One region of the Actimicrobium sp. CCI2.3 genome, then DNA from elsewhere that is predicted to be linked to it. Evidence: predicted binding sites of a transcription regulator. Region 1 holds the regulator's gene; each other region holds the start of a gene.

Evidence for each region. Region 1 encodes FNR, which switches genes on or off when oxygen is low (the NO sensors DNR and NnrR bind a similar motif). Its sites were predicted from a motif close to TTGATNNNNATCAA; they were not measured.
Region 2: the regulator FNR is predicted to act here: its motif matches at 1,872-1,885, upstream of QN370_RS18420 (PHA/PHB synthase family protein).
Region 3: the regulator FNR is predicted to act here: its motif matches at 2,649-2,662, upstream of QN370_RS00750 (CsgE family curli-type amyloid fiber assembly protein).
Region 4: the regulator FNR is predicted to act here: its motif matches at 1,983-1,996, upstream of QN370_RS07485 (OmpW/AlkL family protein).

Annotation. Positions count from the first base shown of each region.
Region 1 covers NZ_JASJWR010000007.1:121,977-127,480, reverse strand. Annotated here, with positions in the region: gene QN370_RS06235 (cbb3-type cytochrome oxidase subunit 3) at 1-121, shown strand, start outside; gene ccoP (cytochrome-c oxidase, cbb3-type subunit III) at 114-1,043, shown strand; gene ccoG (cytochrome c oxidase accessory protein CcoG) at 1,113-2,576, shown strand; gene QN370_RS06220 (FixH family protein) at 2,589-3,116, shown strand; gene QN370_RS06215 (hypothetical protein) at 3,129-3,371, shown strand; gene fnr (fumarate/nitrate reduction transcriptional regulator Fnr) at 3,393-4,157, opposite strand; gene QN370_RS06205 (YeeE/YedE family protein) at 4,265-4,675, opposite strand; gene QN370_RS06200 (YeeE/YedE family protein) at 4,689-5,120, opposite strand; gene QN370_RS06195 (metalloregulator ArsR/SmtB family transcription factor) at 5,117-5,455, opposite strand.
Region 2 covers NZ_JASJWR010000040.1:28,159-33,662, forward strand. Annotated here, with positions in the region: gene QN370_RS18420 (PHA/PHB synthase family protein) at 1-1,743, opposite strand; gene QN370_RS18425 (universal stress protein) at 2,061-2,900, shown strand; gene QN370_RS18430 (pyridoxamine 5'-phosphate oxidase family protein) at 3,039-3,494, opposite strand; gene QN370_RS18435 (chemotaxis response regulator protein-glutamate methylesterase) at 3,614-4,690, opposite strand; gene QN370_RS18440 (chemotaxis protein CheD) at 4,687-5,205, opposite strand; gene QN370_RS18445 (CheR family methyltransferase) at 5,202-5,504, opposite strand, start outside.
Region 3 covers NZ_JASJWR010000001.1:175,603-181,106, forward strand. Annotated here, with positions in the region: gene QN370_RS00730 (secretin N-terminal domain-containing protein) at 1-1,084, shown strand, start outside; gene QN370_RS00735 (prepilin-type N-terminal cleavage/methylation domain-containing protein) at 1,081-1,569, shown strand; gene QN370_RS00740 (type II secretion system protein) at 1,575-1,958, shown strand; gene QN370_RS00745 (type II secretion system protein) at 1,945-2,586, shown strand; gene QN370_RS00750 (CsgE family curli-type amyloid fiber assembly protein) at 2,707-3,195, shown strand; gene QN370_RS00755 (curli assembly protein CsgF) at 3,259-3,687, shown strand; gene QN370_RS00760 (CsgG/HfaB family protein) at 3,684-4,925, shown strand; gene QN370_RS00765 (hypothetical protein) at 4,922-5,504, shown strand, end outside.
Region 4 covers NZ_JASJWR010000010.1:12,687-18,190, forward strand. Annotated here, with positions in the region: gene QN370_RS07480 (Fic family protein) at 1-1,119, opposite strand, end outside; gene QN370_RS07485 (OmpW/AlkL family protein) at 1,300-1,917, opposite strand; gene QN370_RS07490 (heme-binding protein) at 2,433-3,017, shown strand; gene QN370_RS07495 (VOC family protein) at 3,089-3,484, shown strand; gene QN370_RS07500 (gluconate 2-dehydrogenase subunit 3 family protein) at 3,539-4,063, shown strand; gene QN370_RS07505 (GMC family oxidoreductase) at 4,110-5,504, shown strand, end outside.

The sequences.
Region 1 (5,504 bases):
CATTCTCTGGTGGACCTTTGTGCTCAATCGCAGCGCTGATTTCGACGAGGCGGCACACCTGCCGTTTGCCGATGATGCCGACGGCGGTCCACCCTCTTCGACGGAGAACAAGCATGGCTGACTTTACCAGCGGTTTCTGGAACATCTTCATTACCGTGCTGACCCTGCTGGGCGTGTTCGGCTGCGGCTTGTTGCTGTGGACGCAGTCGCGCCAACAGGTGGTTATCAAGCCCGGTTCCGATGGTCAGGTCGACACTACTGGCCATATCTGGGATGAAAACCTGACCGAGCTGAACACGCCGATGCCACGCTGGTGGATGTGGCTGTTTTATATCACGATCGTCTTCGGGCTGGTCTACCTGTACCTGTATCCGGGGTTGGGTTCCTATCCCGGCAAACTCGGCTGGACCTCGGCCGGCCAGTACACCGAAGAGCTGAAAAAAGCCGATGCCGAATATGGTCCGCTGTTTGACGGTTACCTGAAGCAGGACCTGAAAGTGGTCGCGGCCGATCCGCAAGCCCATGCCATTGGCGAGCGCTTGTTTCTGACGTATTGCTCGCAATGTCATGGCTCGGATGCGCATGGCAGCAAGGGTTTTCCGAACCTGACCGACAAGGACTGGCTGTATGGCGGTGACCCCGAAACCATCAAGACCACGCTGCTGCATGGTCGCAACGGCATCATGCCGCCGATGGGTGCGGCACTCGGCTCGGACAAGGATGTCGAGAACGTGGCGCAGTACGTGCTCAGTCTGTCGGGTGCTACATCGGACCCGATCAAGCGCGAGCTGGGGAAGTCGAAGTTCGCGGTCTGTGCGGCCTGTCATGGTGCCGATGCGAAAGGCAATCAGGCGCTCGGCTCGCCGAACCTGACCGACAAGATCTGGCTCTACGGCGGCAGCGCCGACACCATCATGGAAACGATCCGCAAGGGCCGCAACAACGTGATGCCGGCATTCCAGGATTTCCTCGGCGAGGCCAAGGTGCATGTGCTGGCCGCGTATGTCTGGAGTTTGTCGAATGATCCGGCGGCGCAGAAGTAGCGAGCAGCTGCCGGGCAAGCCGGCCAAGCCGGACAAGTCACCTTTTTTTTCAGGACAAAGCAGTCACTTATGAGCACCCCCGAAGTCTCGGTCATCAAGATGTATGCAGCACGCGAAGAAATTTATCCGCGTGAAATAAAAGGTCGTTATGCGAGCCTGCGCTGGCTCTGCGTGTGGCTCACGCAAGGGGTGTTTTACGGTTTGCCGTGGTTGCAATGGAACGACCGGCAGGCCCTGCTGTTCGATCTGGGCGCGCGCAAGTTCTATATCTTCGGCATCGTGCTGTGGCCGCAGGACTTTATTTATCTGGCGGTGCTGCTGATCATCTGTGCCTACGGCCTGTTTCTGGTGACCGCCGTGGCGGGTCGGGTCTGGTGCGGCTTTGCCTGTCCGCAAACGGTCTACACCGAAATCTTCATGTGGATCGAGCGCCAGATCGAAGGGACACGCAGCGCCCGCATGCGACTCGACAAGCAACCGTGGGGTATCGACAAACTGTGGCGCAAATCGGCCAAGCACTTCGCCTGGGGCGCGGTCGCCCTCTGGACCGGGCTGACTTTTGTCGGGTACTTCACGCCGATCCGTTCGCTGATTGTCGCTGTTGCCAGCCTAGGCCTCGGGCCATGGGAATGGTTCTGGATCCTGTTTTATGCGCTGGCCACCTACGGCAATGCCGGCTGGATGCGCGAGCAGGTCTGCAAGTACATGTGTCCGTATGCCCGCTTCCAGAGTGCGATGTTCGACAAGGACACGCTGATCGTGACGTATGACGCCGAGCGTGGCGAACCGCGTGGTCCGCGCAGCAAGAAAACCGCTGCACCAGCCGCCCTCGTAAAAGCGCAGGGCGACTGCATTGACTGTTCGATGTGCGTGCAAGTCTGCCCGACCGGCATCGATATCCGCGATGGTTTGCAATACGAATGTATCGGTTGCGCGGCCTGTATTGATGCCTGCAATTCGGTGATGGCGAAAATCGATTTGCCGGCTGGCCTGATCCGCTATTCGACCGACCACGCGATCACGAAAAAGTGGTCATTCAAGCAGATGCAGGCACGGGTGTTGCGACCGCGCGTGCTGATTTACAGCGCGATTCTGGCGCTGATCATTACGGCGTTCTTTGTGTCGCTGTTCACGCGCACGCCGCTGAAAATGGACGTGATCCGCGACCGTGGCAGCATGGGGCGCGAAGTCGAGGACGGCATGATCGAAAACGTCTACCGGTTGCAGATCATGAATACCGACGAAGCCAGCCATCACTTCAAGATTTCGGTGGCCGGCATTGACAGCATAGCGCTGGCCTCGCCGGATCAACTCGACCTCGAAGGTACCGGTTCGCGTGCGGTGCCGGTGCGGGTCCGGGTCGCCGCAGGCGAGGGCGAAGCGGGCTCGAACAAGATTCGATTCACTCTTGTCGCGACCGACCATGACAGTCAGCAGGTCACCGAAAAAGCGGTCTTTTTCGTGCCGCGCGGTGCCGGTCGTCCCGACCATGACAGCCACGATAGCCACAGCAAGCACGACGACCATCATTAAATGGAGAACACCATGCATGCCTCAACACTCATTCACAAGCCCGCTCCCTGGTACAAGCATCGCTGGCCGTGGCTGCTCATGCTCGGTCCGTTTCTGGTGATTGTGGCTGGTTCGGTGACGATCTGGCTGGCTGTCACGCATCAGGATGCGCTGGTTGTCGATGACTATTACCGGCAGGGCAAGGCCATCAATCAGGACTTGCGACGCGATCGCGTAGCGACCTCGCTGGGGCTGTCGTTTAGCGGACGGATGGATGCGGTCAGCGATACGCTCAGCGGCACCGTGGTCGCCGGTGACGCACCGGTGCGCGGAAAAATCCGCATTCACCTGGCGCATCCGACCTTGCCCGAAAAGGATGTCCAGCTAGTCACGCCGCTCGACGCCACCGGTCATTTCCGGGTGGCGTTGCCGCTGCTGGACCGCGCCGTCTGGCAAATCCTGATCGAGGACGAACAGCGTGACTGGCGTCTCAATGGCGAGTGGCGCTGGCCCGAACAAACAACGCTGACGCTGGCCGCCGATGTGCCCGCGCCTGAATAGAAAGGCGACACCATGCTGCGACGGTTGATGATGATTCTCTGGCCTTCGTTCCTGGTCGCGATTGCCGCGACCGGACTGTTTTTTTCGCTGTTCGATCCGGCCGAGTTGTGGCTGCGTACCGGTGGTGACACCGGCTTGCCCGACATCGCCTGCTATACGATCGGCTTTCTTGCAAGCTGGTTGTTCTGTGCGCTGTCGAGCATGCTGACGGTTTACCTGGCACGCGGTCCGACTGATCGGACTACGCCGATGTGACGATGGCCTTGGACTTGCAGGTTACATCGGCGTGCAATTTTCCGTTCCGGCCGCCAGCGCCCGCAGCATGGTGACATTGGTCAGGCGGACTTCGCGTTTGTCGACTTCCATCCAGCCCTGTTTCTTGAAGCGTGACAGCAAACGGCTGATGCTCTCGATGGTCAGGCCGAGATAGTTGCCGATATCTTCGCGCGACATGCGCAACTGGAAGCTGGTCGGCGAGTAACCGCGCGCCGCATAGCGTGACGACAGGTTGACCAGGAATGCAGCGAAGCGCTGCTCGGCGCGCATGTTCCCGAGTAACAGCATGACGTTTTGTTCGCGCATGATTTCCTGGCTCATGATGCGGTGGAAGTGATGCAGCAGGCGCGGGATTTCACCGAACAGTTCTTCGAGCCGGCTGAACGGAATTTCGCAGACCTCGCTGTCTTCGAGCGCGACCGCATCACAATGATGGCGCTCGGTACTGATTGCATCCATGCCTAATAATTCACCAGCCATCTGGAATCCGGTGATATGGGTGTCCCCGCTGGGATTGATCTGGAAGGTTTTGAAGTGACCGAATCGGATCGCGTACAGATTGCGAAACGGGTCGTCCATCCGGTACAGGATTTCATCGCGCTGGAGGCGACGGCGGCGTCCGATGATTTCGTCGAGCCGGTTGATATCGCCTTCGTCAAGACCCATTGGCAGGCACAACTGGTGCAGGCTGCAACCCGCGCAACTGGCCTTGAGGGCGTGGATGGTTTGCGCAGGCGTGGTGGGGAAGGTCAGTGGTTGGGTCATGAGTTTGTCTGTTTCACAAAATTGCCGGTAGAGGGGAAGTATGACAGGCCAGGGTGACAATAAGCCACTTTCCGGGTCAATTGCACTTACTTCGGCCATGTTTGAAATCAACGCTTGTCGATCATCGCAAACAAGGCCATCCCGGCCAGCATGGCCGCCACAAACAACACTGCCTGAAAGCCGCCACTGGCCAGCGATGCCAGCGCCGGGCCGGGGCAATATCCGGCCAATCCCCAACCGACGCCAAACGTGATGCCACCCAATACCAGCCGGCGATCAAGTTGGCGTGCGGTCGGGATGTGCATCGCGTCGCCGAGGAACGCTTTGGTGCGACGTGCGCTGAAGCGGAAGGTGATCAATCCGACCGCGACCGCGCCGCCCATGACCAGTCCGAGCGACGGGTCCCAGTTGCCGGCGAGGTCGAGAAAGCCGATCACTTTCGTCGGGTCGGTCATGCCTGACAAGATCAGGCCGAGGCCAAACACCAGACCACACAGCAATGCCGATAGCAGTTTCATCATCGTCCGCTCCTCAGGCCAGCACGTGGCGAACCACATAGACACAGGCGAAACCGGCCAGCATGAAGGCCGCCGTTGCCACCATCGAACGCGGCGACAGCCGCGACAGTCCGCAAACACCATGACCGCTGGTGCATCCCGAGCCGTAGCGGGTACCGAGTCCGACCAGCAGGCCCGCGACGATCAGCGTGGCGGTCCCGGCTTCGATGCGCACTACCGGCAAGGCCGCGAACAGTCCCCACGCCAGCGGTGCGACGACCAGCCCCAGCACGAATGCCACGCGCCATCCGGCATCGCCGCGCACCGGTCGCATCAGGCCACCGAGGATGCCGCTGATACCGGCAATGCGACCATTCAAAAACAGCAGCAACGCGGCGGCGATGCCAATCAGCACACCGCCGGCCAGCGAGGACCAGGGGGTGAAATGCAACCAGTCGATGGTCATCGGGAGACTCCTTTTTCAGGTGGACAAAATTGTTCGTAAAGAACGTGCATGACGGCCAGCGCCTGGGAGCTGGCGATACGGTAAAAAATTTGTTTGCCTTCACGCCGTGTGCTCACCAGTGCTTCGGCACGCAGGATGGTCAGCTGCTGCGACAGCGTCGGCTGGCGGATCCCGGTCAGGGTTTCGAGATCGCCAACGCAGTATTCGCCTTGGCCGATCTGGCACAGCAATAGCAAGCGGGTCGGATTAGAGAGTGCTTTAAGCAATACCGCCGCTTGGGTGGCGGCGGCTTGCAATTGTTCCAGCGGGATGGGGGAAGGCCGGGAGGGTGACATCGAAGGACGACGAAATTTAAAAACACATTATATGTATTTATATTTCGTT
Region 2 (5,504 bases), on a different contig from region 1:
TCACCGTTGCAGTACGTATTGTCCGGGCGCAGGACCGAGCGAAGTTGGACAACTGGCGGGCGCTGCAATGCGCCCGCTCGACTGTTGCGCCAGCCAGTCGGACCATGCCGGCCACCACGATCCCTCCTGCGGTGGGGTCACACGCAGCCATTCGTCGGGACCCACGTAGTGCATGTCAGGATGGCGCTGCGCAATCCGGTAATGCCGCCCGGGATGTCCGGGCTCGCTGACGATACCGCCGTTATGTCCACCGCTGGCAAGGATGAAACAGATGTCGGTATCGGCCAGCAACCCAATCTTGAAGACCGAGCGCCAAGGTGCGACATGGTCTTTTTCGGTCGCCACCGCGCATACCGGAACCCGGATATCGGACAACGACACCACCGCACCCTGAACCCGATAACGTCCTGCAAACAAGTCGTTGCCAAGGAAAAAACTGCGCAGGTACTCGCTATGCATCCGGAACGGCATACGCGTGGTATCGGCATTCCATGCCATCAAGTCATTCATCGATGCGCGCTGTCCCATCAGGTAATTGTCGACCAGTGCGGACCAGACAAGATCATTTGAACGCAGCAGCCGAAACGCCCCGGCCATCTGGCGATTGTCGAGCGTACCCTGCAGCCACATCAGATCATCAAGAAAATCGAGCTGACTCTCATCGATGAACAGTTGCAATTCGCCCGCTTCGGTGAAGTCGGTTTGCGCCGCCAGCAGCGTGACACCGTTGAGCAGGGTCGGGTCGTGCCGTGCCAGCCAGGCAGCGGCCGTCGCCAGCAAGGTCCCGCCGAGACAATAGCCAGTCGCATTGATCGCCGCGCCCGGGACGATTGCGCGCACTGCCTGCAGTGCATCGATAACTCCATGTTGCAAGTAGTCGTCCATCCCCAGATCACGATCTTCCGCGACCGGGTTACGCCACGAAATCATGAAGACGACATGACCGCGCTCAATGAGAAACCGCACCAGCGAATTGTGACCCGACAGGTCGAGGATGTAGTACTTCATGATCCACGCCGGCACGATGAGCAGTGGTTCGGCAAACACGGTCTCGGTGACGGGCGTGTAACGGATCAGTTCAATGAGCTCGTTGCGATAGACCACCTCGCCAGGTGTCGCCGCCACCTCGTGGCCCGGACGAAAGTGCTCGGCCTCCGGAGGCTGTTGCCCGGCCAGACTATGTTGCCAGTCCTCCAGCAGAAGTTGCTGGCCGCGCAGCAGGTTGGCACCGGATTCGCGCAAGGTGGCGTCGAGCACCACCGGATTGGCCAGCGGATGATTGGACGGTGACACCACATCAAGACACTGTCGCGCGACAAAGGCCACCACCTGTTCGTGGTGGGCCGACATCCCGCCGATACCGTTTGTCGCATGATGCCACCACTGCTGCTGCAGCAAAAAACCTTGCGACAGCCAGTTGAATGGCCAACGTTGCCAGGCAGGATCATCGAAACGATGGTCCTGCGGTAACGGCTCGATACAGCGTCGGGGAGCCTGGCCTTGTGCCAGCGCGAGCGTATAACTGGTCAGTCGAGACTGCTGCCGCAATACCTGTCCGATTAACTGCCATTGCTTGCCCGGTGAAGTCGACAGATGCAGCCACCAGTCGATCCCGGCCAGACCCAGCGCCGCCGGCGAAATACCCGAGGTAAGCCGACCAACCAGACCGTGCAGCAGACGGTCGAGACTGGTCGGCGACACACTCCAGTGGTCGTCATATTGCCGCCGTGGCGCTAAAGGCATCGTTTTTCTTCCGAGAATAAATGGGTAAAAAGGCACATGAGTGGAGAACCACATGAGCGGAGAACCACATCGAAGCGGCCTATCGTACGATGCCGCAGCGCGAGCCGGACTGCAGCAACGACCAACGGTTGATGTGGATCAAGTAACAATCAATCAAGCCAGAGATGGCTAAGACGCATATCGACTTGCCAGGCTGGCCGCACTACACTCAGACGTTACGATCGCTGTTGTTGTTGCATCCACACCGCACAACGGTTGTCAGCCCGAAGAAAATCCTTCTCTGCAAGGCCAGGTCATCCGTTACCAGGAGCTGCTTCATGTCTTACAAGACCATACTCATCCATCTCGACGAATCACCCAACATCGATGCCCGCATCAATCTGGCCGCGCAACTGGCCCTTACCCACGAAGCCCATCTGATCGGACTCGCCACTACCGGTATTTCACGCTACTTCTACGAATCGATGGCTACCGCCGCAAGCGAGGCAGGCATCGGCCCGTACATGGACACCCTGCGCGAGCGGGCAAGCGCGCGACTCCAGCACTTTGAAGACAAGGTACGACAGCTCGGCGTCAGCTCCTATGAAAAGCATCTGGCCGACGACGAAGCCGAAGGCTGCCTGGCCTTGCGCGCACGCTATTGCGACCTCGTCATCCTTGGCCAATACGATCCTGAAGGCAGCATTCCGTCGGTCTATGCCGACCTCCCCGAATACGTCACCCTCAACGGTGGCTGTCCGGTCCTGATCATTCCGTATGTCGGTTCCTATCCGCTGAAGCCCGAGCACATTCTGATTGCCTGGGATGGTGGTCAGGAAGCGGCGAAGGCAGTTCGCAACGCACTGCCCTTCCTGCAGGCGGCCAAATCGGTCGAGGTCGCCGTCTTCAATGCACAGCAAGATCCGGCCAACCACGGCGAGGAGCCCGGTGCCGATATCGCCCTGTATCTGGCACGACATCACGTGAAGGCCAACGTGCGTCAGGAGCAGGTCGAGATTCCGGTCGGCGAAGCCTTGCTGTCACTGGCCGCCGATCTCCATGCCGACCTGCTGGTAATGGGCTGCTACGGACATTCGCGGTTCCGTGAAGTCTTGCTCGGGGGAGTCAGCCGGACCATCCTTGATTCCATCACGCTGCCTGTTCTGATGTCCCATTAGTAGTGCCTCGGGTGGCGCGCGTCGGCACAAAAAACCGTGCCCACGCCACTACCGGGCATCGCCTCAAGTGAGGCAACCATTCTGTCAAACGATTACGAGATCACGGGCTCATGGCGGCTCACGGCGGCTCACGGCAGATCAAAGCGTAACAAGCTCGGTATGACCGAAACCCTGCCGATAATCGAGCATCGACACAATCACTGGCCGAATCTCCAGCAGGATAACGTCCGAACTTTCAAACGGATACTCACCGGTCCACTTTGCCACCTGCGGATAGCGTCGCGCCATGCGTTCGCTTGCATGACGTATCGCGTCGGGCTCTTCCAGAATCCGCGCGTACGCAGCAATCGACAGACCCTGGATATCATCCCAGTCCACGTAACTGGCATTGATCGTCAACGACACCTTGTTGCAGTAGCGAATATTGCTGGCTTTCTGGCTATGGATGCCAATGCCGACATACAGAACCAGGTCGTCGTTGGCATAACTGACTGTCGTGGCCTGTGGAAAGCCATCCGGCCGCATCGTGGCCAGCGTCATGTCCTTGCCGATGTCGATGATGTGACGAATGAATTTATGTTGACGGGTATCCATTAATGACTCCGGAGCAAAATAGGGTTCCAGTGTCTGACTGGCTTGCGTCAGCAACATTGATCCCGGTCAGCACCCCGGTAAATTGACGGTGGTGAACGCGAAACCATCCGGAAGCAGACTCAGCCGCGCTGATAAAACCGCACCATCTCCGCAGCGATCCGGTCCAGCGGCATCTCGACATCGACGGCACCCAATTTGACTGCCTCGCGCGGCATGCCATAGACCACGCAACTGGCTTCATCCTGTCCGACCGTCGGTGCGCCGGCGTCATGCATGTCACGCAAGCCACGTGCACCGTCGTCGCCCATGCCGGTCATGATGATCCCAAGTGCGTTACGACCAGCCACCTGTGCAACCGACTTGAACAGTACATCGACCGATGGCTTGTGGCGGTTGACCGGCGGCCCGTCGAGCACTTCTACCTGATAGTAAGCGCCGCTACGAGTTAGTCGCATATGCAGACCACCGGGTGCGATCAGCGCACGGCCCGGCATGACCCGGTCGCCGTGGCGTGCTTCGCGCACTTCAATTGCACACAAGGTATTAAGACGGTTAGCGAACAGCGCAGTGAATTTTTCCGGCATGTGCTGCACGACGACGATGCCTGCCGAAACCCGCGGCAAGGCGGTCAGTATCACTTCCAGCGCCTGTGTGCCGCCGGTCGAGGTGCCGATTGCGATGACCTTGTCGGTCGTCTGCGCCAGTGCACCGGGAGGCAGTGGCTTGTCGTTGCGGGCCGTGTTCGCACTGGCTTGCGGTGCGGTGATCGACTCGCGGGCGAAGCGCTTTGGTTTCGATAGCGCAGCCTGCTTGACACTGCGGATCAGCTCGACAGCCGATTCCGACAAAAAATCCTTGAGCCCCAGCTTGGGCTTGGTCACATAACTGACTGCCCCCGCCGCCAGTGCCTGCATTGTCGTCTCGGCCCCTTTTTCCGTCAGCGTCGAACAGATCACCACCGGCGTAGGCCGCTCGCTCATGATTTTTTTCAGGAAGGTAATGCCATCCATGCGCGGCATCTCGACATCGAGAATGAGTACATCGGGCCATTCCACCGCCATTTTTTCCTGCGCCAGAATCGGGTCAGCCGCCGACGACAGGACCTGGATGTGCGGATCTTTCGACAACAGCGCCGTCAGGACCTGGCGTACTACGGCCGAGTCATCGACGATCATTACCTTGATTACGTTTGTCATAGGACCACATCTTTTTGATCAGAGTCTATCCAGTCGAACTTCAACCAGACGTCGCCGGTGGCGACATCGAAATACAAACGTCGGTAGCCATTGCTACCGACATGTTCAGCCGTAATGGCCAATCCGGCGTGCTGCACCATCTTCCGGGCCACAGCGATATTACGCTCACCGATATCGTTGACCAGAAAACCAGCTCCGAACATGCGACCGCCACCAAATATCTTGGCAACACATTCGCTCAGTCGCACGCCATTGCGCAGCAGTTCAGCCTGCATCAGCGCAAAAGCGGTTTCGCCATAACGACCGCTGGCGCGCCGCTCCTTGGCATCGACGGCATCGACTGGCAAGATGAAGTGACAGATGCACCCCAGCTTGCGCGCCGGATGCCAGAGCGTGATTGCGACACAGGAACCGAGCAGCGTGCCGAAGACTTCGCGCCGGAAGCCCACACCCAGCTCACCCGGATTGAGAAAAATTTCGCGCTCGGCCAGACTCGAAAAGGGGATCGGATTCATTGACGCCGTTCCATGCAATACGCACCGGGACCAAATGAAATCAAGCCGTCGATAAGTCCGTTGAGGCTCTCGGCCATGCCGACAAACAGCACGCCACCGGGCACCAGTGCCGACAGCAGTTGTCCGACCACCTTGCGTTTGACGGGTGGATCAAAATAGATCAATACATTGCGCAGGAAGATCACATCGAACGGCACCAGATCAGGCAACGGTTCGATCAGATTGATCTGCGCAAATTCCGTTTTATCGCGCAGGGCCCGGTCAATGAGCAAGGAACCTTCATAAGGACCGGAACCCTG
Region 3 (5,504 bases), on a different contig from region 1:
CGGTCCGGCCAAGACGAAGGAATATCAGGAGCTCATCGTCAAGACCTTTTTCGTCGCGAACGCCGATGTGAAGGCGCTGGCCAATACGCTCAAGACCATCCTCAAGACAAAGGATGTCGTAGCCGATGAAAAGCTCAACTTGCTGATCGTGCGCGACACACCGGAAGCGATCCGCCTGGCCGAACGGCTGGTCATACTGCAGGATGTGCCGGAGCCGGAAGTCATGCTGGAAGTCGAGATTCTGGAAATCAAGCGCAGTCGCCTGCTCGAGCTGGGTGTCGCCTGGCCGGCCAATGTCAGCCTGACGCCTCTGTCGCTTGGCGGTGGCAGCGCACTCACTCTGGCTGACCTGCAGAAAGTCAGCAAGAATTCGGTCGCCGTGACTGGTGTGGTCGGAACCATCAGTGCCAACAAGACCGATGGGGATACCAAGATTCTGGCAAACCCGCGCATCCGTGTGCGCAACAAGGAAAAAGCCAGGATCGTCATCGGCGACAAGGTGCCGGTTATCTCCACCACGATTTCACCGGGAGCGGGCGGCTTCGCTTCCGAGTCCGTCAGCTATATCGATGTGGGTCTGACCCTCAATGCCGAGCCGACCATCTACCTTAACAATGAAGTGGCGATCCGGGTCTCGCTGGAAGTCAGTAATCTGGTCAGCCAGATACAAACCAAGTCAGGTACCACCGCTTACCAGATCGGCACGCGTCAGGCCAGTACCTTGCTGCAGTTGAAGGATGGAGAGAATCAGGTGCTGGCCGGATTGATCAACAACGAGGACCGCAGCGTTGGTGTCAAGGTGCCGGGCCTGGGTGATATCCCGATTCTGGGTCGTCTGTTTGGCAGCACGCAGGACAATGCGCAGAAGACGGAAATTGTGCTGTCGATCACGCCGCATCTGATACGCAATATTCAACGTCCGGAAGCAAGCGACTCCGAGTTTTCAGCCGGCACCGATGGCAGCTTTCGTCGTGCACCGGTCAGTGCCGGGTCGGTAGCCACCGCGACGGTGACTGTCATGACCCCGCTCAATGGCGAGGCAAAAGCAGTGACGCCTGCCGCACCGGAAAGCGCCGGACAATGAAACGCGGGGTGGGTCACTTCAGCCGCGGTTTCACGCTCATCGAACTGATGGTGACGCTGACCGTGCTGGGACTGCTCGGTACGCTGGCGGCACCGGTCGTGCAAGTAGTCGTGCAGCGCCGACAGGAGCAGCAATTGCGCCAAGCCTTGCATGAAGTGCGGCAGGCAATCGACACGTATAAGCATGCTTATGACGAGGGACGGATTGCCAAAGCAGTACCGGGAAATGGCTATCCTGCCACGCTGGAAGTGCTGGTCGAAGGGGTGCCGGATCAGCGCAATCCGAAGCGCGCCAAACTATATTTCTTGCGCCGGATACCACGTGATCCGTTCAATGGCGACAGCACGTTACCGGCCGCCAAAACCTGGGTGTTACGCAGTTATGCCAGCGACGCCGCCGATCCGCGTGAGGGTGACGATGTATATGACATCGCATCGCGCTCCCAGCGCATCGGCCTGAACGATGCACCGTACCGGTCATGGTGAACGTCATGCGTACTCATCGGTTGCAGCAGCGTGGCTTCACGTTGATCGAGTTGCTGGTCGTACTGGGCATTATTTCGCTGATGCTGACGCTGGCCGTGCCGCGTTTTTTTCCGAGCATCGACAAGACACGGGAAGTCATTTTGGCAGACAACTTGCGCACGACGCGCGCGACCATCGATCAGTACTACGGCGACACCGGGCGCTACCCGGATACCCTCGATGAGCTCGTGGAGAAAAAATATTTGCGTGCTGTGCCGATCGATCCGCTGGCCGAATCCGATGGCTGGATCATCGTCGCCCCGGACGATACAACCAAGGGCAAGATGTACAGCATTCGCAGCAGCGCACCCGGTCTCGATCGCAATGGCAAACCTTATGCGGAATGGTAGATCGCGCGCGGCCGGTTTCGCGTATGTCGGCTTGATGGTTCTGATCGCTCTGCTCGGATTAGTGGCGGCGGTTGGCATCCGGACGGGTGCCGCATTGCAGCGCACGCAGCTCGAACAAGCGTTGCTTAACACCGGCGCGCAGTTTAGTGATGCCCTCAAGAGTTACGCTGATGCGACGCTACCGGGACAGCCGGAGCAACCTGAATCGTTACAGGAATTATTGCTTGACCCGCGCTTTCCGGTGGTGCGCCGTCATTTGCGAAAAATCCCGGTCGATCCGTTGACAGGCGGCACCGCGTGGGGCATCAGTTTTCTGTCCGGCAAGTCAGGAGTGGTCGGTGTCTACAGCCTGTCCGACGCCAGGCCCGTCAAGCTGGCCAACTTCGATGAACGCTTTCAGGCGTTCGAGGACAAGAAGATTTTTCGTGACTGGTTGTTCGGTCCCGATCAGGCCAGCATTGCGCCTGTCGAAGCGCCGGACCCCTTGCTCAAGCGCGTCATCACACGCACGCTGACCAATCCGATGAGTCTGGTTGGTACGCCCGCCGAACCGGTCGCGCGATCATTGCCGCCGGAAATTATCAATGGTGATGGCCGTCGTCTTGTCAGTCCGCAGGACTTGCAATAAACACTATCAAATGGACATTTTGTCATGGCGATGTCAGGTTGCATAGATAACATTTAGCAACTTTGTCACTGATCAATTAAGACCAGTCATATAGGTAGAAATTGCCGAAGGAAAACGACAATGCCGTTAAAGTTTTTATTGAGATTGCCTTCTTTTCTGTCCGGTTTATCGATGGTGATGACGCTATTGGTGGTGACGTTGCCAGTGTGTGCACAAGAGGCCACCGATGTCGATTCAGTCAACGCAATGACGGGCCTGCAGGCACCTGAAGCGGTGACGGCAGATGGTGTCGGTGGTTTGGTAGTCAACGCTACGACGACCGGTCTCGGGCAAGAGTTTTTCCGCAACTTCAATGAATTCTGGCGTGAGAAATCGGAAGGTGAAAAATTTACCCTGACGATCGCCGAGCGTGCTTCGCGGCGCACAGGCAATCAGATCACGGTGCTTTTCGGCCAAAAGGTAATGTATTCCGGATTTTTACCTTACAAGCTCAACCTGATCAGGGCCTTCACCGAGCAGGCGGTCGAAACGGTGTACGGCAATCTGATTTCGCTGGATATGTTTGCCAATTCGGCGGCCGATTCTGATCTGGCACCGGATGAACTGTAAGTGCTTGACGGGTACGGGAGCAGGTATTTCCCGTGACCACTATAAAACCCAATGTTGATAACAATGATCTCCTTAAAAAAATTGCTCCGCTTCTCGCTGGTCGTTCCTGTTGCGCTCTTGTCTTGTGCTGGCGCGGGTGCAACCGAATTGGTTTATACGCCAGTCAATCCGTCATTTGGCGGTAATCCGAACAATGCACCCGGTTTGCTGGCTGCGGCGCAAGCTCAAAATGGTTTCAAGGCTCCAACGAACTCGCCTCTGCAAAATTTCAACAATACTCTGCAGAGCGCGATCTTGAATCGATTGTCTACCGATGCGGTCAATACGCTATTTGGACGAAGTAATCCACTGACTCCCGGAACTTATGACACGGCCAGTTACACGATCAATATTGCCGATACGGGGGGCGGTAACCTGACCATCCAGACTACCGATAAAAGTAGTGGTGCCACGGCGATTTTCACCGTTAGTTCGGGAGCGCTGGCGCAATGATGAGTTCTGGTCTGATATCTCGCGCCCGTCGTTGCTGCCTGCCGCTGCTGTTGGTGACGCTGCTGGTGGCCGGTTGTTCCGTGATTCCGCCGTCGAATGTGAGATCCAACGCGCGCCTGACGCCGTCGTCAAACATCACGCGCGACCTGATGCAACTGCCGCCGCCAAAAACCAAGATTGCGGTCGCCGTGTATGGTTTTAGGGACCAGACCGGCCAGTTCAAACCCTCGCCGGACAGTTCTTATTCCACGTCCGTGACGCAGGGAGCGGCATCAATGCTGGTCAAGGCCTTGAAGGATTCAGGCTGGTATGTGCCGGTCGAACGGGAAGGTTTGCAGAACTTGCTGACAGAGCGCAAGATCGTGCGCGCCATCGAATCGCCTGCCGACAAAGGCAAGGCATTGATCAATTTGCCGAACCTGATGCCGGCCAGCATGATCATCGAGGGTGGTGTCATCGCCTATGAATCGAATGTACGCACCGGTGGCAAGGGAGCCAGTTATCTCGGCATCGGCACCAGTACGCAGTATCACGTCGATCAGGTAACAGTGATCTTGCGCGCCATCGACATCCGCGACGGCCAGGTACTCGATGCGGTATCAGTCACCAAGACAATCTATTCCTACCAGTTCTCGGCCAGTCTGTACAAGTTCACGTCGTACCAGCGTTTGCTGCAAGGCGAAACTGGTTATACGACCAACGAACCGGCACAACTGGCGGTGCGCGAAGCAATCGAATCCGCAGTGATTCACATGACCGTACAGGGCGTGCGCGACCGCTTTTTTGAGCTCAGGGATGAAGAAGATTTGTACTCTCCGGTCGTCCAGGCCTATCTGGCCGAAAGCCTGAGCAACGTCAGCGAGGACGCCAATGCCGACGAGCCGGTCATACAACGCCGTTCACTGATGGCTGATGATCTGGTCGCTCCCGTGCAACCGCTGCTGCCGGTATCACCCGCCAAAGCGGCGGCAAAAACGCGGGCGCCGGCAGCGCAGCGCGCGCCGGTCAGTAATGTGTCTGCCGCACCAGCATCGGCACCCGCACCGCTTCCGCCAGCGCAAGGCGTTCAGCCAAAATCGGCAACGGCAACGGCAACGGCGACGACACAGGGCGCGCCGGTCACAAAAATTGACAACATCGAAGCACCTGCACGTGAAACGGTGGCACCGGCATCGACGTCACCGGCCGGGCCTGCAGGCTTGGCCGAAAGTATTTTTCTTCAATATTGGCGACGTTGATCGCCCTCGACATGGCATTGGAAAACACGATGAGCCTTAATCGCATTGCTACTTCTTCCGTTCTTTTTGCCGCGCTGCTGGCAGGTGCTGTGGCGCCTTCCGCAGCGGGAGACTTGTCGAGCATCTCGGACTTCGGTAATGCTTCGACGCACGGCAACGAAGCAACCATCACGCAGATTGGAAACAGTAATCTGGCAACCATCGATCAGGTGATGGATATTTTCGGCGGTGCCGGTAACGTTGCCGTAATCGATCAGTCTGGCGCCAACGGCAATAGTGCGGCAGTGATGCAGCTGGGCACCTTGAACCGTGCAACCATCAATCAGGCTAATTCAGATTACAACATCGCCAGCGTCACACAAACCGGCAGTAACAACACGACGGACTTGACTCAATTGGGCGGCCGTAACAGCTTCTCCTCGTCACAGGATGGCAGTGGTAACACGATAACTTTCGTTCAAAACGGCGGAAACACGGCAACCGTGAGTGAAGTTGGCAACAATAATTCGGTCAACTGGTCCCAGCCCGCCCAGCCCGCGGGTAGCGGTTTTAAAATTGGATTAGCTCTGACCGGCAACA
Region 4 (5,504 bases), on a different contig from region 1:
CGCATCGAGTGGCAGGCCAAAGCGCACCGGGCCGAGTGGCGTGTCACTGACCAGCAAGCCGGTGGCCAGCATATGCGACAAAAGTGACCGCGCGGTCCGTTCACCCAGACCGGTCAGCTGGGTAAATTCGCGCCGCGACACCGGTCCGGCGGAAAAGACGTGATGCAGCGGCAGGATGGCTTCGGCACGCATTGCCTTATCGGTCCCGACACGAAAAGTGACGAGCGCATCGATGCGCGTTTTCATGCTGTCCAGCGCCAGCATCCGGTGCATGAAATCGACCTGATCCAGACAGATATCCAGAAAAAAATCGACCCATTCCAGCAATCCGGCGGTACTCAGGTTGCCCCTGCCATCGAGGTCACCACGACGCGGCAGGTCGGCATTGTGCAGTCGCGCATAGTAGCGCGGGACTGATCGTGCCAGCCCCCTGCTTGGTGACCATAGTCCATCCGACAGTAACCACAGTGCGCAATGGCTTTGCAATCGAACCGCACGGCCATTGCAATCCCGAAACGGATGCACCCATGCGGCCCGGTGATGCAGACACGCGATCGCAATCAGTTGCCTCTCCAGCGTCATCGGCTTGTTGTAGACCTTATCCATGCGCGACAGGAAAGCCGGCAGCGCGGCGGCTGACGGCGGCACATGATGGCCGACTTCGACACTGACCGCACGCAGTTCACCGGGGGCGATGACATGTCCATCCTGCGTGGTGCGATCCTCTGCTGCAAGACGCTCGTACAAGGCGCGGTGAGACGCCATCAACAATGCGCTCGACATGGGCGACGTGCCCGCACGGACCAGTGCTTCCAGTTCGCGCTCGGCATCGATATGCGCCACCGCGATCCTTTGCAAGCGGGCAACTTCCGGCAGGCCGGAAAAATTCTTGCGCAATGCTTGCTCGATATGACGCGGATGCGTGCCTTGTCCTTCAATGCGGTTGCTGTAGTAAGAGCACATCGAGCGAACCAGTTCGCGCAAGACGGCGCGTACCGACGGATGTGCCATCGCACCAAGCCGGCCCGCAGAAAGCGCTAGCCGGTTTGCCTTTTCGGACACACCGACCGGTATGACGGACGGAATCAACGGCTCGAACTGATGCGGTGAATCGTACATAATTTGCCGACTTTCCTCGATAAAAAAAACAAACCAAGATATTGATACATATGAGTATATGTGTTTTCAAATCAGATAATTTCAAATTTATTTGCCGACTTTTTTGCCGACTTGCCAGCCCGTTCTCCGGACGTAAAAAAACCGGCCACACAGGCCGGTTGTCATCGCGCACGAACCGGATCAGAAGCGGTAACCGATACCAACACCGACCATCAGCGGATCGACCTGCAGCGCACTGACCTTGGAACCGCTAATCATCAGGTCACTGCGAATCTGGACTTTCTTGATGTCCAGATTGAGCGACCAGTTCTTGTCGAGCTTGTAGTCGACACCGGCCTGCAACGCAAAACCGACGCTGCTGTTTTCGAGACTACCCGCGCCACCGAGCAGATTGACGTTAGAGATACGGGTGTAATTGACACCGGCACCCACATACGGACTGAACTGTTTTTCCGGCATGAAATGGTATTGCAACAGCAAGGTCGGCGGCAGGTGTTTGAAGGTGCCGACGTTATTGCCATCGAGATAGACCGTATGTTTTTGCGGGTAAGTCAGGATCAGTTCGGCGGCCACATTCGGCGTGAAGAAATAAGAGATATCGACTTCGGGAATGGTTTTTCTGGAGACAGACAACCGGTCGGAAGCGCCGGCACCGCCGACCGGATCGGAATTATCAGCAGGGGCCAGATTGATGACCCGCGCCCGCACTTGCCACGGGCTTTGCTGCTGGGCCATCGCCTGGGTGGAGAAAAGTCCGAGGGCGCTGACGGCAAGGACGACTGCTGCTGATGTTTTCATGATCTCTGCTTTCACTGGTGGTTGATTACTCGCGGCAAGTGTAGTTTCGGTAGTGGGGTAAAAAAATGATGCAGATCAAAAACGGGGGAATGCTGTGTGCGACGGTCGATAGTAGTCCATTCGGTGCAATGCCCTGCGGTTATTGCACCCTACGATACTGGCTCCGGCTTTTGGGAACCCGAAGGGCAGCAGTCTCGCGGTCGCCTTTTTCTTGGTTACTTCTTTTTGGCGAAGCAAAAAGAAGGGACCGCATGCCGGTCCGGCTGCCGGGCCGCTCCCGGCTAGGTCATGACGAAGTAAAGACAGAATCAGCTACCCCAGTCAGTGCATTCGGTGCAATGCCCTGCGGTTATTGCACCCTACGATACTGAGCGAGGCGGTATCCAGCAACCAGCCGCAGATGCGCTTATGCTCATCACACGTTATCCAATCCACTCAACCGGAAACCCCACTTTATGATCCGTCTACTCACCCGCCTGCTTGTGCTCGGCGTCTTATTTTCAGGAGGAAATGCCATGGCAACCGAAGAACCGGCGCACACCGTATCAATCAAGGAAGAATCGTTCGAGGTCCGCGACTACCCGGCATTGATCGCCGCCGAAGTCACCGTCAGTGGCAGCCGCAGCGAGGCCGTCAGCAGCGGATTCAAGCTGCTGGCTGGTTATATTTTTGGCGGCAACACGCGCCAGCAACGCATCGCCATGACGGCACCCGTCTTGCAGGAAAACAGTAGCAGCAGCAGCGTCGCGATCCCGATGACCGCACCCGTGACCCAGACGGCGCAGGGCAATCAATGGACCATCCGTTTCATGATGCCAGCGGCCTACACACTCGACAGCTTGCCGGTACCGGACAACCCGCAGGTGCGCTTGCGTGTCATGCCTGCCACGCGCGTGGCGGTGGTCCGCTTCTCCGGTCTGGCCGGCGAGGACAGCATCGTGGAGAAAACCGCCGAGCTTGATGCCTTCGTGACGCGCCGCCAACTCTTGGCAACCGGCCCGGCGACCCTGGCCCGCTACGACCCGCCATGGACGCCCTGGTTCATGCGGCGCAATGAACTGATGCTGCCGCTTGCACTGCCGGAAAATCTGCGCAAGTAGTATTGCGCTGCTACCCCGCCTTCCCTGCGAAGGACAATAATGACTTTCGCCCTCTCACACAGGAACCTGTCATGCCAAAAATCATCCACACCATGATTCGCGTCCTCGACCCGGCTCGCTCGATGCAGTTCTATGGCGACGGCTTTGGTTTCGCCGTCACGCACCGACTCGACTACCCGGATTTTTCACTGATCTATCTGCGTAATCCCGAGAGCGAATTTGAACTCGAACTGACCCACAACCGCGACCGCACCGAACCCTACACGCATGGCGACGGCTACGGCCATATCGGCATCGTCACCGACGACCTGCAGGCGATGCACGACAAGCTGTCCGCGATGGGCTGCGCACCGGCGGCGATCAAGGAATTCAAACAGGATGACGCCTTGCTCGCGCGCTTTTTCTTCGTGCTCGATCCGGATGGCTACAAGATCGAAGTGCTGGAGAAATGGGGGCACTACCGCTAGGGCAAAAAAATTCGACCGACCTCTTCTGGATAACAACGATAAATGGAGACAACCATGGACTACCCAGAACAACCGAAACGCCGCCGTTTCCTGCAAATTGCCTCAGCGGGCACCGTGGCCGGCGCGGCGACCGGCATCCCTGCGCTATTTGTGTCAAACCAGGCTGCTGCCGAGGCATTGCTCGGCGCTGATGTGTTTGCGACACTGACAAAAATGGCGCGCGATATTTTCCCGCATGACCGCTTCGATGACGCACTGTATGCGAAGGCCGTCGCCATCTACGGTGATCAGGTCAAGACCGATACGGCACTGCGCACGCTGCTGGTCGACGGCGTCGCCGCGGCCAACAAGGCCAGCACGCGTCCGTATGCCGACATCCCCGAGGAATCCGCACGTGTGGCTATCCTGACCACGATGGCCGGCACCCCGTTCTTCCTGAAACTGCGCGGCGACCTCGTGGTCAGCCTGTACAACCAGCCTGCGGTCTGGGGCAAGCTCGGCTATCAGGGACCATCCGCCGAACTGGGCGGGTACATCAAGCGCGGCTTCAATGACCAGACCTGGATGGAGAACCTGTAACGCAGTAAAGCACCAGCACGGACCTATAAAAAACAAGGAGACAGACGTGGCTGCAAAATTTGCTTTGAATGAAGAAGTCGTCGTGATCGTCGGTTCAGGTGCCGGAGGCGGTACGCTAGGCAATGAACTGGCGCAAAAAGGCATCAACGTGGTCGTGCTCGAAGCCGGCAAACGGCATGAAATTTACGACTTTGAAAACGATGAATGGCCGATGTTCGACAAGATTTCGTGGCTCGACAAACGCACGACTTCGGGCACCTGGCGCATCGCTAAAGATTTCCCGAACTTGCCAACCTGGATCGTCAAGGCGGTGGGCGGCTCGACCGTCCACTGGGCCGGTGCCTCGCTACGTTTCCAGGAACACGAGTTCAAGACCCGCACCCACTACGGCGCGCTGCCCGGCGCCAACTTGCTCGACTGGCCGATCACGCTGGCCGAACTGGAACCGTTTTATGCCAAAGCCGAAGACAAGATGGGCGTGGGCGGTACCAACGGCATTCCTCGTCTGCCGGGCAATAACAATTACAAAGTACTGGCTGCCGGTGCCAAGAAAATGGGCTACAAGGACTACCACAGCGGCAACATGGCCATCAACTCGCAACCGCGTGACGGACGCGGGTCATGCCAGCAGATCGGTTTCTGTTTTCAGGGCTGCAAATCCGGCGCGAAATGGTCGACGCTCTACACCGAAATCCCCAAGGGCGAACAGACCGGCCACCTCGAAATCCGCGCCGATGCGCAAGTACTGAAGATCGAACACAACGCCGCCGGCCTGGTCACTGGCGTGCTCTACAGCGATGCCAAGGGCAACCGCAGTTTTCAGAAAGCGCGGGTAGTCTGCGTGGCTGGCAATTCGATCGAGTCGCCGCGGCTGCTGCTCAATTCGGCGTCGGCCCAGTTCCCCAACGGACTGGCCAATAGCTCCGGCCAGGTCGGCAAGAATTACATGCGCCACATGACCGGCTCGGTCTACGCAACGTTCGAGCAACCGGTGCACATGTACCGCGGCACGACGATGGCCGGGATCGTGCGCGATGAATCGCGCCATGACACTAAGCGCGGCTTTGTCGGCGGCTATGAAATGGAAACCGTGTCGCTAGGCGTGCCGTTCATGGCCGCCTTCATGGACCCGGGTAGCTGGGGTCGGGATTTTTCGTCGGCGATGGATGCCTACGACAACATGGCCGGCATGTGGCTGGTCGGCGAAGACATGGCGCAGGAATCAAACGGCGTGACCTTGCATGCGACCGAAAAAGACCAGTTCGGCCTGCCCATCCCGAACGTCCAGTTCAGCGACCATGCCAACGATATCGCCATGCGCAAGCATGCTTTCGGCCAGGGTAGCGCGCTGTACCAATCGGTCGGTGCGAAGCGCGTGATCTACACGCCACCGTATCCGTCGACCCATAACATGGGTACCAACCGGATGAGCGCACGCGCC